DNA from 3 places in the Pseudomonas sp. GW456-L12 genome. Region 2 is predicted to be linked to each of the others. Evidence: predicted binding sites of a transcription regulator. Region 2 holds the regulator's gene; each other region holds the start of a gene.
What was found. The regulator FliA, encoded in region 2, starts transcription of late flagellar genes. The targets are predictions, from matches to a motif close to CTAAAGTTTNNNNNNNNNNNGCCGNTAA.
Positions count from the first base shown of each region.

Region 1: the regulator FliA is predicted to act here: its motif matches at 2,195-2,222, upstream of AC07Y9_RS10870 (methyl-accepting chemotaxis protein).
Region 3: the regulator FliA is predicted to act here: its motif matches at 2,626-2,653, upstream of AC07Y9_RS04445 (methyl-accepting chemotaxis protein).

Region 1 is NZ_JBWKZA010000006.1:315,222-319,410, forward strand. Features, by position in the region: gene pnuC (nicotinamide riboside transporter PnuC) at 1-321, opposite strand, end outside; gene AC07Y9_RS10870 (methyl-accepting chemotaxis protein) at 435-2,069, opposite strand; gene AC07Y9_RS10875 (undecaprenyl-diphosphate phosphatase) at 2,354-3,184, shown strand; gene AC07Y9_RS10880 (DUF1294 domain-containing protein) at 3,184-3,609, shown strand; gene AC07Y9_RS10885 (MmcQ/YjbR family DNA-binding protein) at 3,606-3,950, opposite strand; gene AC07Y9_RS10890 (LysR substrate-binding domain-containing protein) at 3,974-4,189, opposite strand, start outside.
Region 2 is NZ_JBWKZA010000007.1:257,806-261,994, reverse strand. Features, by position in the region: gene AC07Y9_RS12125 (protein phosphatase CheZ) at 1-743, opposite strand, end outside; gene AC07Y9_RS12120 (chemotaxis response regulator CheY) at 773-1,144, opposite strand; gene fliA (RNA polymerase sigma factor FliA) at 1,305-2,045, opposite strand; gene fleN (flagellar synthesis regulator FleN) at 2,042-2,872, opposite strand; gene flhF (flagellar biosynthesis GTPase FlhF) at 2,991-4,189, opposite strand, start outside.
Region 3 is NZ_JBWKZA010000002.1:417,600-421,788, forward strand. Features, by position in the region: gene AC07Y9_RS04435 (sterol desaturase family protein) at 1-354, opposite strand, end outside; gene AC07Y9_RS04440 (PepSY domain-containing protein) at 508-825, shown strand; gene AC07Y9_RS04445 (methyl-accepting chemotaxis protein) at 889-2,514, opposite strand; gene AC07Y9_RS04450 (transporter) at 2,789-3,811, shown strand; gene AC07Y9_RS04455 (inorganic phosphate transporter) at 3,961-4,189, shown strand, end outside.

The sequences.
Region 1 (4,189 bases), on a different contig from region 2:
ATGGGCCATGGCGGCCCCCAGCAGCAGGCTGCCGATGGCCCCGAGGCTCAGGCCCAGCAGCATCGAGCGGGGCGCCAGCAGGCTGACCGGACGGCCCTGATGGCTGGCGCCGCCGCGGGTCCACTGCCACCAGCCATAGAGTTGCAGGGCGGCGTAGACCACTTGCAGCAGCATGTCCGAATACAGTTTCACTTCGAAGAAGATCCAGCTGTACAGCAGCACCATGACCAGGCCGATCGGCCAGCACCAGGGGTTCTGTCTGACTGTCAGCCAGACGGCGATCACGCCGAGTGCGGCGGCGAACAGTTCAAGCCCGGACATGAAAACTACCTGGAAGCGGAGGAGGGTGCGGATTGTAACCAGAAGCGGCCTTGCATGTTAGTGAAGGCCGGCAACCGTGGCGGGGGGAACCCCCCCCCCCCCCCCCCACGACCTCAGACCCGGAACTGGCGCAACAGGCCGTTGAGCTGCTCGCTCAGTTCCTTGAGGTGCAGGCTGGCGGCACTGGACTGCTCGGCCGCCAGGGCGGTGCTGTGGGACAGGCCGGCGGCCTGGGTCACGTTCTGGTTGATGTCTTCGACCACATGGGCCTGTTGCAACGTGGCGCTGGCAATCGAGGCGTTCAGCCCGTTGAGGTTGCGCAGGGCCTGGCCGATGGCGTTCAGGCTTTCACCGGCCAGCCCGGCCTGCTCGATGGTCTGTTGCGAAGCCCGGCTGCTGTCGCCGATGACCTTCACCGCGGCTTCCGAGTGCCCTTGCAGGCGCTCGATCATCGACTGGATCTCGGCGGTGGACTTCTGCGTCCGCTGGGCCAGCAGGCGCACCTCATCGGCCACCACGGCGAACCCACGGCCCTGTTCGCCGGCGCGGGCGGCTTCGATCGCCGCGTTGAGCGCCAGCAGGTTGGTCTGCTCGGCGATCGAGTGGATCACCTCCAGCACGCTGCCGATCTGGGTGCTTTCCTGGGCCAGGGTGCGAATCACTTCCACGGCCTGGTCGATGGTGGCCGAGAGCCGGTCGATCTGTTGCAGGCTGCCGTCGATATTGACCTGGCCCTGCTGGGCCTGGGCTTCGGCGTCGCGCATCTCGCTGGCGGCATGTTCGGCGTTCTTCGCTACGTCCTGTACGCCGTAGGTCACTTCGTTGATGGCGGTGGCCACCAGCTCCATCTGCTGCGACTGCTGCTGGCTGCGTTCCTGTGCCTGGCTGGCATTGCTGCCCAGGTCGGTGGAGGACTGCGCCAGGGCTGCGGCCGACACCTGCAGCTGGCTGACTACAAGACGCAGCTTGGCGGTGAAACCATTGAAGTGCCGGGCCAGTTCGGTGACTTCGTCCTGGCCGTGGGTGTCGAGGGTGCGAGTCAGGTCGCTTTCGCCGCTGGCGATATTGGCCATGGCGTGCACGGTTTCCTGCAGCGGGCGGACGATGCTGCGGGCGATCAGCAACACCAGCAGGGCCATGAGCAGGGCAATGGCGATACCGACGACCGAGGCCTTCAGCACCTGGCTGCGGAACTCGGCCTGCACGTCATCGATGTACACCCCCGAACCGATGATCCAGCCCCAGGGCTGGAACAGCTGGACATAGGAGGTCTTCTGCACCGGCTCGCTGGCGCCCGGTTTCGGCCAGCGATAGTTGACCATGCCGGCGCCCTTGGCCTTGGCGATGGCCACCACTTCGTTGAACACGGCAAAGCCGTCCGGGTCGCGAATGGCCGCGAGGTTCTGGCCGTCGAGCTTGGGGTTGGTCGGGTGCATGACCATGACCGGGGTCAGGTCGTTGATCCAGAAGTAGTCGCTCTGGTCGTAGCGCAGGTTGCGTATGGCGCTCAGCGCCTGCTTCTGCGCCGTCGCGCGATCGAGGCTGCCGGTACTTTCCAGACCCTGGAAATAGGCCAGCACACCGTTGGCGGTCTGCACCACATGCTGGGTTTTCTGCGCCTTGGCCTGGTACAGGTCGTCGTGAATCTGCTTGAGCATCAACATGCCCAGGGTCATCAGCATCAGTACCGCGACAATCAGGATGAGCCACAGCCGGCGGCTGATCGACATTCTGCGTAAGCTGTTCATGAATCTGTCACTCCCGATTGTTGTTCTTGTAATAGAAACACCCCGTACATCCGTCATGCGCTCCTTGCAGTCCGGTCCCGCTGATTCTCTCAACGCGACAGCGTTTATCGAGTATGTCTGCTAGGATTTCGGCCTCATCGCGAAAAACCTGAATCCGGCTGATTTTTCACGGAATTTTCAGGGGCGATGATGATCCTATTGCGGCTGCGAATCCGCGACGCACGTGTCAGTGAACATTGAAGAAAAACTAAAAGGCATGCCACGGCATGACCTTCGGGGGATTGATGGAGCTTTGGACTGCCGCACAGGCATTGATTTTAGGGATTGTGGAAGGGCTGACGGAGTTTCTGCCCATCAGCAGCACGGGCCATCAGATTATCGTTGCCGACTTGCTCAACTTCGGTGGCGAGCGCGCCATGGCGTTCAACATCATTATTCAACTGGGGGCCATTCTCGCGGTGGTCTGGGAATTTCGCCGCAAGATCCTCGACGTGGTCACCGGCCTGCCGACCCAGCGCAACGCCCAGCGTTTCACCATCAACCTGCTGATCGCCTTCCTGCCCGCCGTGGTGCTGGGGGTGATTTTCGCCGACCTGATCCATGAATACCTGTTCAACCCGATCACCGTCGCCACGGCGCTGGTGGTGGGGGGCATAGTCATGCTCTGGGCCGAACGCCGGCAGCATGAAATACATGCCAACACGGTGGACGAGATCAGTTGGAAAGATGCCTTGAAGGTCGGTTTCGCCCAGTGCCTGGCGATGATTCCAGGCACCTCGCGCTCGGGCTCCACCATCATCGGCGGCCTGTTGTTCGGCCTGTCGCGCAAGACCGCCACCGAGTTCTCGTTCTTCCTGGCGATGCCGACCATGGTCGGTGCCGCGGTCTACTCGGGCTACAAGTACCGCAACCTGTTCCAGCCTGACGACCTGCCGGTGTTCGCCATCGGCTTCATCACCTCGTTCATCTTCGCGATGATCGCGGTCAGGGGCCTGCTCAAGTTCATCGCCAACCACAGCTACGCGGCCTTTGCCTGGTACCGCATTGCCTTCGGCCTGGTGATCCTCGCCACCTGGCAGTTCGGCTGGGTCGACTGGACCGCGGTCCATTCCTGATGGACGCACGCAACCCGAACCGCCCCGGTAACGTCGCCGGGGCACGGATCCCGCAGCCAAGGCTCAAGGCGGTGATCTTCCTGCTGCTCTGCGCCTTGCCGCTGTGCGGTTCGCTGCTGTTGGGCGTGAAGGGGATTTCCTGGGTACCGCTGGCGGCCTACGGCGCGGTCAGCGTGCTGACGTTCTTCCTCTACTGGAGCGACAAGCGCAAGGCCCGTAGCGACAGCTGGCGGACCCCGGAAAACGTCCTGCACGCCGTGGAGCTGGCCGGTGGCTGGCCAGGCGCCTTGCTGGCGCAACAGGCGTTTCGCCACAAAACCCGCAAGCTGTCCTATCAACTGGTGTTCTGGCTGATCGTGCTGCTGCACCAGGTGTTCTGGATCGACCGGCTGTTTCTCGAAGGCAGCCTGTTCTCGCTGTTCTAAAGCAACAGGCCCACCTGTACCCGCTTGGGCAGCTTGCTCACCACCAACTGGTGCGAACGCTGCAGCAAGTCCCGCAGTTCGCCGGCGCCCAGCGGGTAGGGCGTCTGCATGATGATCCAGTGCGCCCGGGCCAGGTACGGCGCCGGCGCGATGCCGGGACGGTCGACATGGCCGAGGAACAGCTCCTTGTCCACCTTGAACGCCAGTGACTCGCCCCGCAGGTTCTGCAGGGCGAACATCTTGTTGCCGGCCACGGAAAACACCCGCACGCCGCCCCATTTGTAGTCTTCGCGCGCGCCCGGCAAGTCCAGGCAGAATTGCGCCACATCCGCTTCAGTCATGGGTTTTTCCTTTTGTCGCGCTGTCACAGTGTGCGGTCCCCGCAGCCTTTGAAGGCTTCGCTGACATGCTCGATCCAGGCCCTTACCGCTGGCAATACACCGCGCCGGTGAGGGTAGACCGCCTGCAGCCAACCGCCAGGCAGCGACCACTCGGGCAGCAGTTGCACCAGTTGCCCGGTCTGCAGTTCTTCCTCGCAATACATCATCGGCAGGATGGTACAACCAAGTCCGGCGAGGGC
Region 2 (4,189 bases):
GATACAACGTCTTCACGTTTATCGGCATGAATCTGCGGACCTTCACCCTTGGCCAGATGTTTTTGCGGATCTTTTTCAGCGAGGATCGATTCACGGTCATGTTCGATGCCGGCAAAACGATCGACCTGGCTGGCCATCAGGACCAGTTTGAGCAGGTTGCTCTCGACTTCGGTGACCAACTGGGTCACGCGCTTGATCACCTGACCGGTCAGGTCCTGGTAGTCCTGCGCCAGCAGAATGTCGTTGAGGTTGCTCGATACCGCGCGCGTGTCTTGCTCGCTGCGGGTCAGGAAACCGTCCACCCGGCGGGCCAGGTCGCGGAATTCCTCGGCGCCCAGTTCGCGGCGCATGAAACGCCCCCAATCGGCGCTCAGGGCCTGGGCTTCGCTGCTCAGGCCATTGACCAGCGGGGTGGCGCTCTCGACCAGATCCATGGTGCGGTTGGCCGCGGCCTCGGTCAGCCTGACCACATAGGACAGGCGCTCGGTGGCATCCGTGATCTGTGAAACTTCCTCGGCTTGCGGCATATGCGGGTCAATCTGGAAATTGACGATGGCGCTATGCAGCTCGCGGGTGAGCTTGCCGACCTCCTGGTACAGGCCGCGGTCACGGGTCTGGTTGAGCTCATGGATCAGTTGCACGGCTTCGCCGAACTTGCCTTTTTCAAGGCTGTCGACCAGTTCGAGTGCGTGTTTTTTCAGGGTCGATTCGAAATCGCCCAATGAAGATTCGTTGTGCTCCATAGCTCCCCCGTGGCGGAATGATTCCACTCTCAACCGATGCGTTCGAAGATCTTCTCGATCTTCTCTTTCAACGCCTGGGCCGTGAAGGGCTTGACCACATAACCGTTTACGCCGGCCTGGGCAGCTTCGATGATCTGTTCGCGCTTGGCTTCAGCGGTCACCATGAGTACCGGCAGGTGCTTGAGTTTTTCATCGGCGCGCACATGGCGCAGCAGATCGATACCGGTCATGCCGGGCATGTTCCAGTCCGTTACCAGAAAGTCGATGCTCCCACTGTTGAGGACCGGAATGGCGGTGGTGCCATCGTCAGCCTCGACCGTGTTGGTGAAGCCCAGGTCACGCAACAGGTTTTTTATGATCCGCCGCATCGTTGAGAAGTCATCAACGATGAGGATTTTCATGTTCTTGTCCAATTCGACCTCCAAGCAGTCTTAAACGCGTCCAGCACCTGAACGCGCCATTCAATCAATCAGGCAGAGCACTCAACGACTGCATGGAATACACACCGCAAGTCCGGCCACGTCGTGCCAGTCTCGTCCGCAGTGTCCCCCACACTGCCTGTCAGCGCGCTCGCCACTCTCCCAAACGCCCCCGCAAACGGGCCGCGCACTGGCTGTGTAACTGGCTGACCCGCGATTCGCTGACCCCCAGGACCTCACCGATTTCCTTGAGGTTCAGCTCTTCGTCGTAGTACAGCGCCAAGACCAGTCGCTCACGCTCCGGCAAATTGGCAATCGCGTCCGCCAGCGCGGCCTGGAAACGTTCGTCCTCCAGGTCGCGCGACGGCTCGAGATGAGCACTCGCGCCATCCTCATGCAGCCCTTCATGCTCGCCGTCCTGCAACAGGTCGTCGAAGCTGAACAGGCGACTGCCCAAGGTGTCGTTCAAAATCCCGTAATAATCGTCGAGACTCAATTGAAGTTCGGCCGCAACTTCATGATCTTTAGCGTCACGACCGGTTTTAGCTTCAATTGCGCGAATGGCATCGCTCACCATCCGGGTATTGCGATGTACCGAACGCGGCGCCCAGTCACCTTTACGGACCTCATCGAGCATCGCACCACGGATACGGATACCCGCGTAGGTCTCGAAACTCGCGCCCTTGCTCGCGTCGTACTTGGTCGACACTTCGAGCAGACCGATCATCCCGGCCTGGATCAGGTCTTCGACCTGGACACTGGCCGGCAGGCGCGCCAGCAAGTGATAGGCAATACGCTTGACCAGAGGCGCATAGCGCTCGATCAATTCGTACTGGCTGTCACGTGCCGACTTTTTGTAAAGGTTGTAGCCGCTGGCGCTCATAGCACCGGTCCCGCTGTTTGATGCACGAGCCGCTCGACGAAAAATTCCAGATGTCCACGTGGGTTGGCCGGCAACGGCCAGGTATCGACCTTCTGCGCGATGGCCTTGAATGCCAGCGCGCATTTCGAACGCGGAAACGCCTCATAGACCGCACGCTGCTTTTGCACGGCCTTGCGCACGCATTCGTCGTAAGGCACGGCGCCGACATATTGTAGGGCCACGTCCAGGAAGCGATCCGTGACCTTGGTCAACTTGGCGAACAGATTGCGCCCTTCCTGTGGGCTCTGCGCCATGTTGGCGAGCACGCGGAAGCGGTTCATGCCGTAGTCGCGGTTGAGCAGCTTGATCAGCGCGTAGGCGTCGGTGATCGAGGTCGGCTCGTCGCAGACCACCAGCAACACTTCCTGGGCCGCGCGGACGAAGCTGACCACCGAGTCGCCGATGCCGGCGGCGGTGTCGATCACCAGCACATCGAGGTTGTCGCCGATGTCGCTGAAAGCCTGGATCAGGCCGGCATGCTGCGCCGGGCTCAGATGAACCATGCTCTGGGTGCCGGACGCCGCCGGCACGATACGGATTCCACCCGGCCCCTGCAGCAGCACATCGCGCAGCTCGCAGCGGCCTTCGATCACGTCGGCGAGGGTCCGTTTGGGGGTCAGCCCCAATAGCACGTCGACGTTGGCCAGGCCCAGGTCGGCGTCCAGCAGCATGACGCGCCGGCCGAGCTCCGCTAGGGCCAGGGACAAGTTCACTGACACGTTAGTCTTGCCGACGCCACCTTTGCCGCCGGTCACCGCGATCACCTGTACGGGATGCATGCTGCCCATGTTCGTTCTTTACCTTGTCTTACTTAGACGGGGCCACATAACTGGCTGCGCGTTCACCAACGGAACAATGCCTGGCAGACCATCGATGTAGGTACATTGCAATCTTTTCATGATTCCCTCAGCCAACCCGCTTGGTCGGGTTGTGGTAGAGGTCAGCGAACATGTCAGCCATGGCTTCTTCGCTGGGTTCTTCCTGCATCTGCACGCTCACCGCACGACTGACCAGCTGGTGACGGCGCGGCAAGTGCAGATCGTCCGGAATCCGCGGGCCATCGGTCAGATAGGCAACGGGGAGTTCATGACTGATCGCCAGGCTCAACACCTCACCAAGGCTGGCGGTTTCATCCAGTTTAGTCAGGATGCAGCCGGCCAGCCCGCAACGCTTGTAGCTGTGGTATGCGGCGGTTAGAACCTGTTTCTGGCTGGTGGTTGCCAAGACCAGATAATTTTTTGCCCGGATGCCACGTCCGGCCAGGCTTTCCAGCTGCATGCGCAGGGCCGGGTCGCTGGCTTGCAGGCCGGCGGTGTCGATCAGCACCACACGCTTGCGCAGCAGCGGATCGAGGGCTTGCGCCAGGGACTGGCCCGGGTCGACATGGGTCACCGAGACGTTGAGGATCCGGCCCAGGGTCTTGAGCTGTTCCTGGGCGCCGATGCGGTAGCTGTCCATGCTCACCAGCGCGATGTTCTGCGCGCCGTACTTGAGTACATAACGCGCGGCCAGCTTGGCCAGGGTGGTGGTCTTGCCCATGCCGGCGGGGCCGACCATGGCGATCACACCGCCCTCCTCCAGCGGCTCGACTTCCGGGGTCACGATCATCCGCGCCAGGTGGGCCAGGAGCATGCGCCAGGCCTGGCGGGGTTCGTCGATTTCAGTGATCAGCGCCAGCAGGTCGCGGGCCAGCGGACCGGACAAGCCGATACGCTGCAGGCGCCGCCACAGGTTGGCCTGCTCGGGCCGGCTGCCTTGCAGCTGGCTCCAGGCCAGGGAGCCGAGCTGGACTTCCAGCAGCTCGCGCAGGCCATTGAGTTCAAAACGCATCGAGTCCAGCGCCCGCTGATCGACCGCCGGTGCAGCGACTACCGGGGCCGGGCGCTGGGGTTCGTTGAATGTAGGTTCGATCAGCGGCTCGGCGGCGGTCAGCGGCAGGCCGGCGAACAGCTGGCGATTGGTGCTGGCATCGCCGTCGCCACGCAGGCTCAGTTCGGCCTGGGCGGTGACGATGCGCGACTGAGTCTTGCGCAGTTCGTCCTCGAGCTCCATGTTCGGCACCCGTGGCGCCAGCGCCGACAGCTTGTAATCCAGGGCAGCCGTCA
Region 3 (4,189 bases), on a different contig from region 2:
GTCGGCGATGACCATCGCCAGCGCCAACTGCGCCCACAGCGACCAGCCGCGCGGCCACAGGCCATCGAACGCCAGCAGGCTCACCAGCCCCGGCAACAGCAGCAACCCCAGGGCGTTCAGGCTTTCATTGACCAGCGCGTGCAACACGTCGCGCAAGCGATCCTGTTGCGGGCGGTTCCAGTCCACCTCATAGGGCAACCACCACTCCGCCAGAAAGGACACCCCGAGCGCCCCGGCGAACACCAGCAGCAACCAGCCCGGGGCCAGCCCCGGTGTGCCCATCACCCACACGCCAGCGCCGATGAAGCCGGCGAAAAACGCGGGACCGTACAAACCTTTGATCATTGCTTTCATCACTGCCTCTCCTGTTCGAGAGCACAGCTTGAAAGACCCGAGGGCCACGGCGATTGAACAAACGGCGCAAAGCTTGCGCTGAATTAAGGGTGAATTAAGTTGTGCCGGCTAATCTGAACCCACTCAAAACGAATCACCCCAAGGAAAGACACTATGAAAACGTTGACTGCCCTGTTCGCCGCTACCGCCCTGACCCTGACCGTCGGCCTGGCCCAGGCCGACGTGCGCCCGGACCTGATCCCGGGCCTGCTCAAGGCTGGCACCATCATGGACCTGGAAAAACTCAACCAGGCAGCACTGGCCGAACACCCTGGCACCACCGCCGCCAACATCACCGACACCGAGCTTGAGCAAACAGCGGCCGGCGTCTACGTCTACCAGGTGGAACTGCGTGACGCCAAGGGCGTCGAGTGGGACGTCGACCTGGATGCCAAGACCGGCAAGGTCCTGAGCAACAAGCAAGACAAGTAATTCTTCAGGACAAAAAAAGCCGCGCGGCCGAAAGGCCACGCGGCTTTTTCATGCCCTGGCGCATCAGGCACTCAGGCGTGCCGTCACCTCGTTCAACTGCCCCGACAGCTCGTGCAGGTTCTGGCTGGCGCGCTCGGTGCGCTGCACGTTATCCAGGTTGGTGCTGGCGATCGTGGTGATCTCGGTCAGGTTGCGCGAGATGTCCTCGGCCACCGAGGTCTGCTCTTCCGCCGCCGTGGCGATCTGCCGGTTCATGTCGCGGATCGCCTCGACCGCCTCGGTGATCCGCTCCAGCATGGCGCCGGCCTGGGTCACCTGCTCGACGCTGGCATCGCTGCGCGCCTGGCCACTCTCGATCGCATGGGCGGCGTCCAGCGCGCCGGTCTGCACGCTCTGGATAATCTGGTTGATCTCGATGATCGACGCCGCGGTGCGCTGCGCCAGGCTGCGTACCTCGTCGGCGACCACGGCGAAACCACGCCCGGCCTCGCCGGCCCGCGCCGCCTCGATGGCCGCGTTGAGCGCCAGCAGGTTGGTCTGCTCGGCGATGCCGCGGATCACCTCCAGCACCTTGCCGATACGCCCGCTGTCGGCTTCCAGACGGCGGATCACCTCGGCGGTGTTGGCGATTTCGCCACGCATCAGGGTGATGGTGTGGATGGTGCCCTGCATCACCTGCTCGCCCTGCTGGGCCGATTGGTCGGCGTCATCGGCGGCGCGCGCCGCATCCGCCGCATGGCGCGCCACTTCCTGGGCGGTGGCGGACATTTCGTTCATCGCCGTGGCGACCTGATCGGTGCGATTGAACTGATCGTTGGTGCCCTGGGACATCAGGGTGGCAATCGCATTCAGCTCGCCGCTGGAGCTGTCCAGGTCGATGGCGCTGCGCTGCAGGCGGCTGAAGGTTTCAGCGAGGAAATCCCGCAAGGTGTTGGCGGCCACCGCCAGCTTGCCCAGCTCGTCCTGACGGCTGCTGGCCACGCGCTCGGCAATCCGCCCACGGCTGAGTTGCGCCACGTAGTCGATCAACTGGCGGATCGGCTCCACCAGGCTGCGGTTGACCAGCCACAGGCTCAGCAGGCCAATCAGCAAACCCGAGGCCAGCATCACCAGCAGGCCGATCCACACCGTGCGCTGGGCGGCGGCGCTGATGTCGCGCGACCGCTCGCTGCCCTGCTTGCGCAGCTCGCTCACCAGTTCGCTCATCTGCTCGCTGGTGGCGCGGTCCACGCCCTTGACCGCGGCATCGCCGGCGGCCGGATCGGCACCGGCGGCGACAAAGGCATCGCGGCCTTTCTGGTACGCCGTGCCCAGCAGCCGGTGCTCTTCACGCAAGCGCTCGATACGGCCCTTGAGCGCCGCATCGATGCCGGGCTCGGCCGCCAGCTGGCCAAGAATGCCCTGCACATCGCGCTGGCGATCCTCGAACTGCTGCCAGTATTTGCTCAGGTCGGCGCTCTGCTTGCCACGCAGCAACACGTTTTTCCATTCCTGCACCTGGACCTTGAATTGCAGGTTGGCTTCATCGATCAACTGCGAGGTGCGCAACGGCCCCTCGATCAGTTCGCGATAACTTTGCACGCCGTTGGACAGGAAGTGAAAACACGCCAGCGCGATCAACAGCACCGCCAGCAGGCTGCCGCTCAACAAAGCCAGAACTTGCGCTCTCAGGGATTTTTGCAAGGACATCGAATGAGATCTCTCAACAGGGATAGAGCACGCCCGAGGCGGGCATGGGTAGCGTGCAAACATCCCTGTCAGGCAAACCGGGGCAAGCCGATCGCGCAGTCGTCGTAGGCGTGATCGGCCTGAAACAGGCTTTCTTGAGCGCCTCCGACAGCCGGTTATAACCGCCGAATGTCGCACTTCGAATCGTCACAAAATAGTCATGAAGCCTTGCGATGATCGGGCTCAAGTGAACCTGTAAAACCGCCTACAGGTGCCTTCCCACCTGCGAGCCTCCATGAACCACAGCCTCGACCATGCCCATCGCGATTCGGATCTGTTCGGCCTGCTCTACGGCTTTGCGTTCCGCCCCGGCGAGCGGGGTCGCGAACTGGATTCGGCCAAGGCCCTGCAAGCCCTGCAACAGCCGGACGATGGCGAGGCGTTTCTCTGGCTGCACCTGAACCTGGCCCATGCCGCCTGCGAACGCTGGATGCAGACGCACCTGGCCCTGCCCGAGGAATTCTTCGAGGCCTTGCACGAAGGCTCGCGCTCGACCCGTATCGAGCATGTGGATTCGGCCCTGCTGGCGGTGGTCAACGACGTGGTGTTCAACTTCGGCAGCATGGTTTCCTCGGACATCTCCACCCTGTGGGTCTGCGTGCGCAGCCGGCTGATCGTCAGCGCGCGCCTGCAACCCTTGCACTCGGTGGACAAGCTGCGCTCCTCGGTCAAGGCCGGCGAACGTTTCCGCTCGCCCCTGGAACTGCTGGTGCACCTGCTGCGCGACCAGGGCGAAGTGCTGACCCAGATCGTGCGCAAGACCAGCCTCAACGTCGACCAGATCGAAGACCAGTTGCTGGCCGCGCGGATCTCCACCAACCGTGCCGAGCTGGGGGCCATGCGCCGGGTGCTGGTGCGCCTGCAACGCCTGCTGGCGCTGGAGCCGGGCTCGCTGCTGCGGCTGCTCAACCGTCCGCCGCAGTGGCTGCAGAAGGAGGACGTCAAGGAGCTGCGCAAGTCCACCGAGGAGTTCGCCCTGATCATCAACGACCTCACCGCCCTCGGCGAACGGATCAAGCTGCTGCAGGAAGAAATCGCCGCCAATATCAACGAACAGACCAACCGCACCCTGTTCACCCTGACCGTGGTCACTGTGCTGGCGCTGCCGATCAACATCATCGCCGGCTTCTTCGGCATGAACGTCGGCGGCATTCCCTTCTCCGAGGACCCGGAGGGCTTCTGGATCCTCGTCGCGCTGGTCGCCACCTTCACCGTCATCGCCGGCCGCTGGGCGTTTCGCAAGCGCCAGGATATGTAGGCCGCCGCCCGCTCGCTCCTACATAAAATGGCGCGGCTTCTTGATCAGTGGTTAAAGGATTCACCCAAACACTGACCTGAGGCAGCCTCTCTGTAATATTTGGCAACGATCATGGGCGACACTCCTCCCTGCCACAGGATTGTCCGGCAATGGCCACCCCTTCCCTGACCGCCGCCTCCCCTTCCCCCGCCCTCGAAGCCAGACCGCAACTGGACAAAAAAGCCAGCCCCTTCACCCTGGTGGTGTTCTTCGCGGTCCTCGCCATGGGCCTGTTGTTCACCGCCTACAGCCTGATGCACGACGTGCACGAGCTGGGCACCACGGTCACCACCTGGACCCCGTTCCTGCTGCTCGGCGTGGCGCTGCTGATCGCCCTGG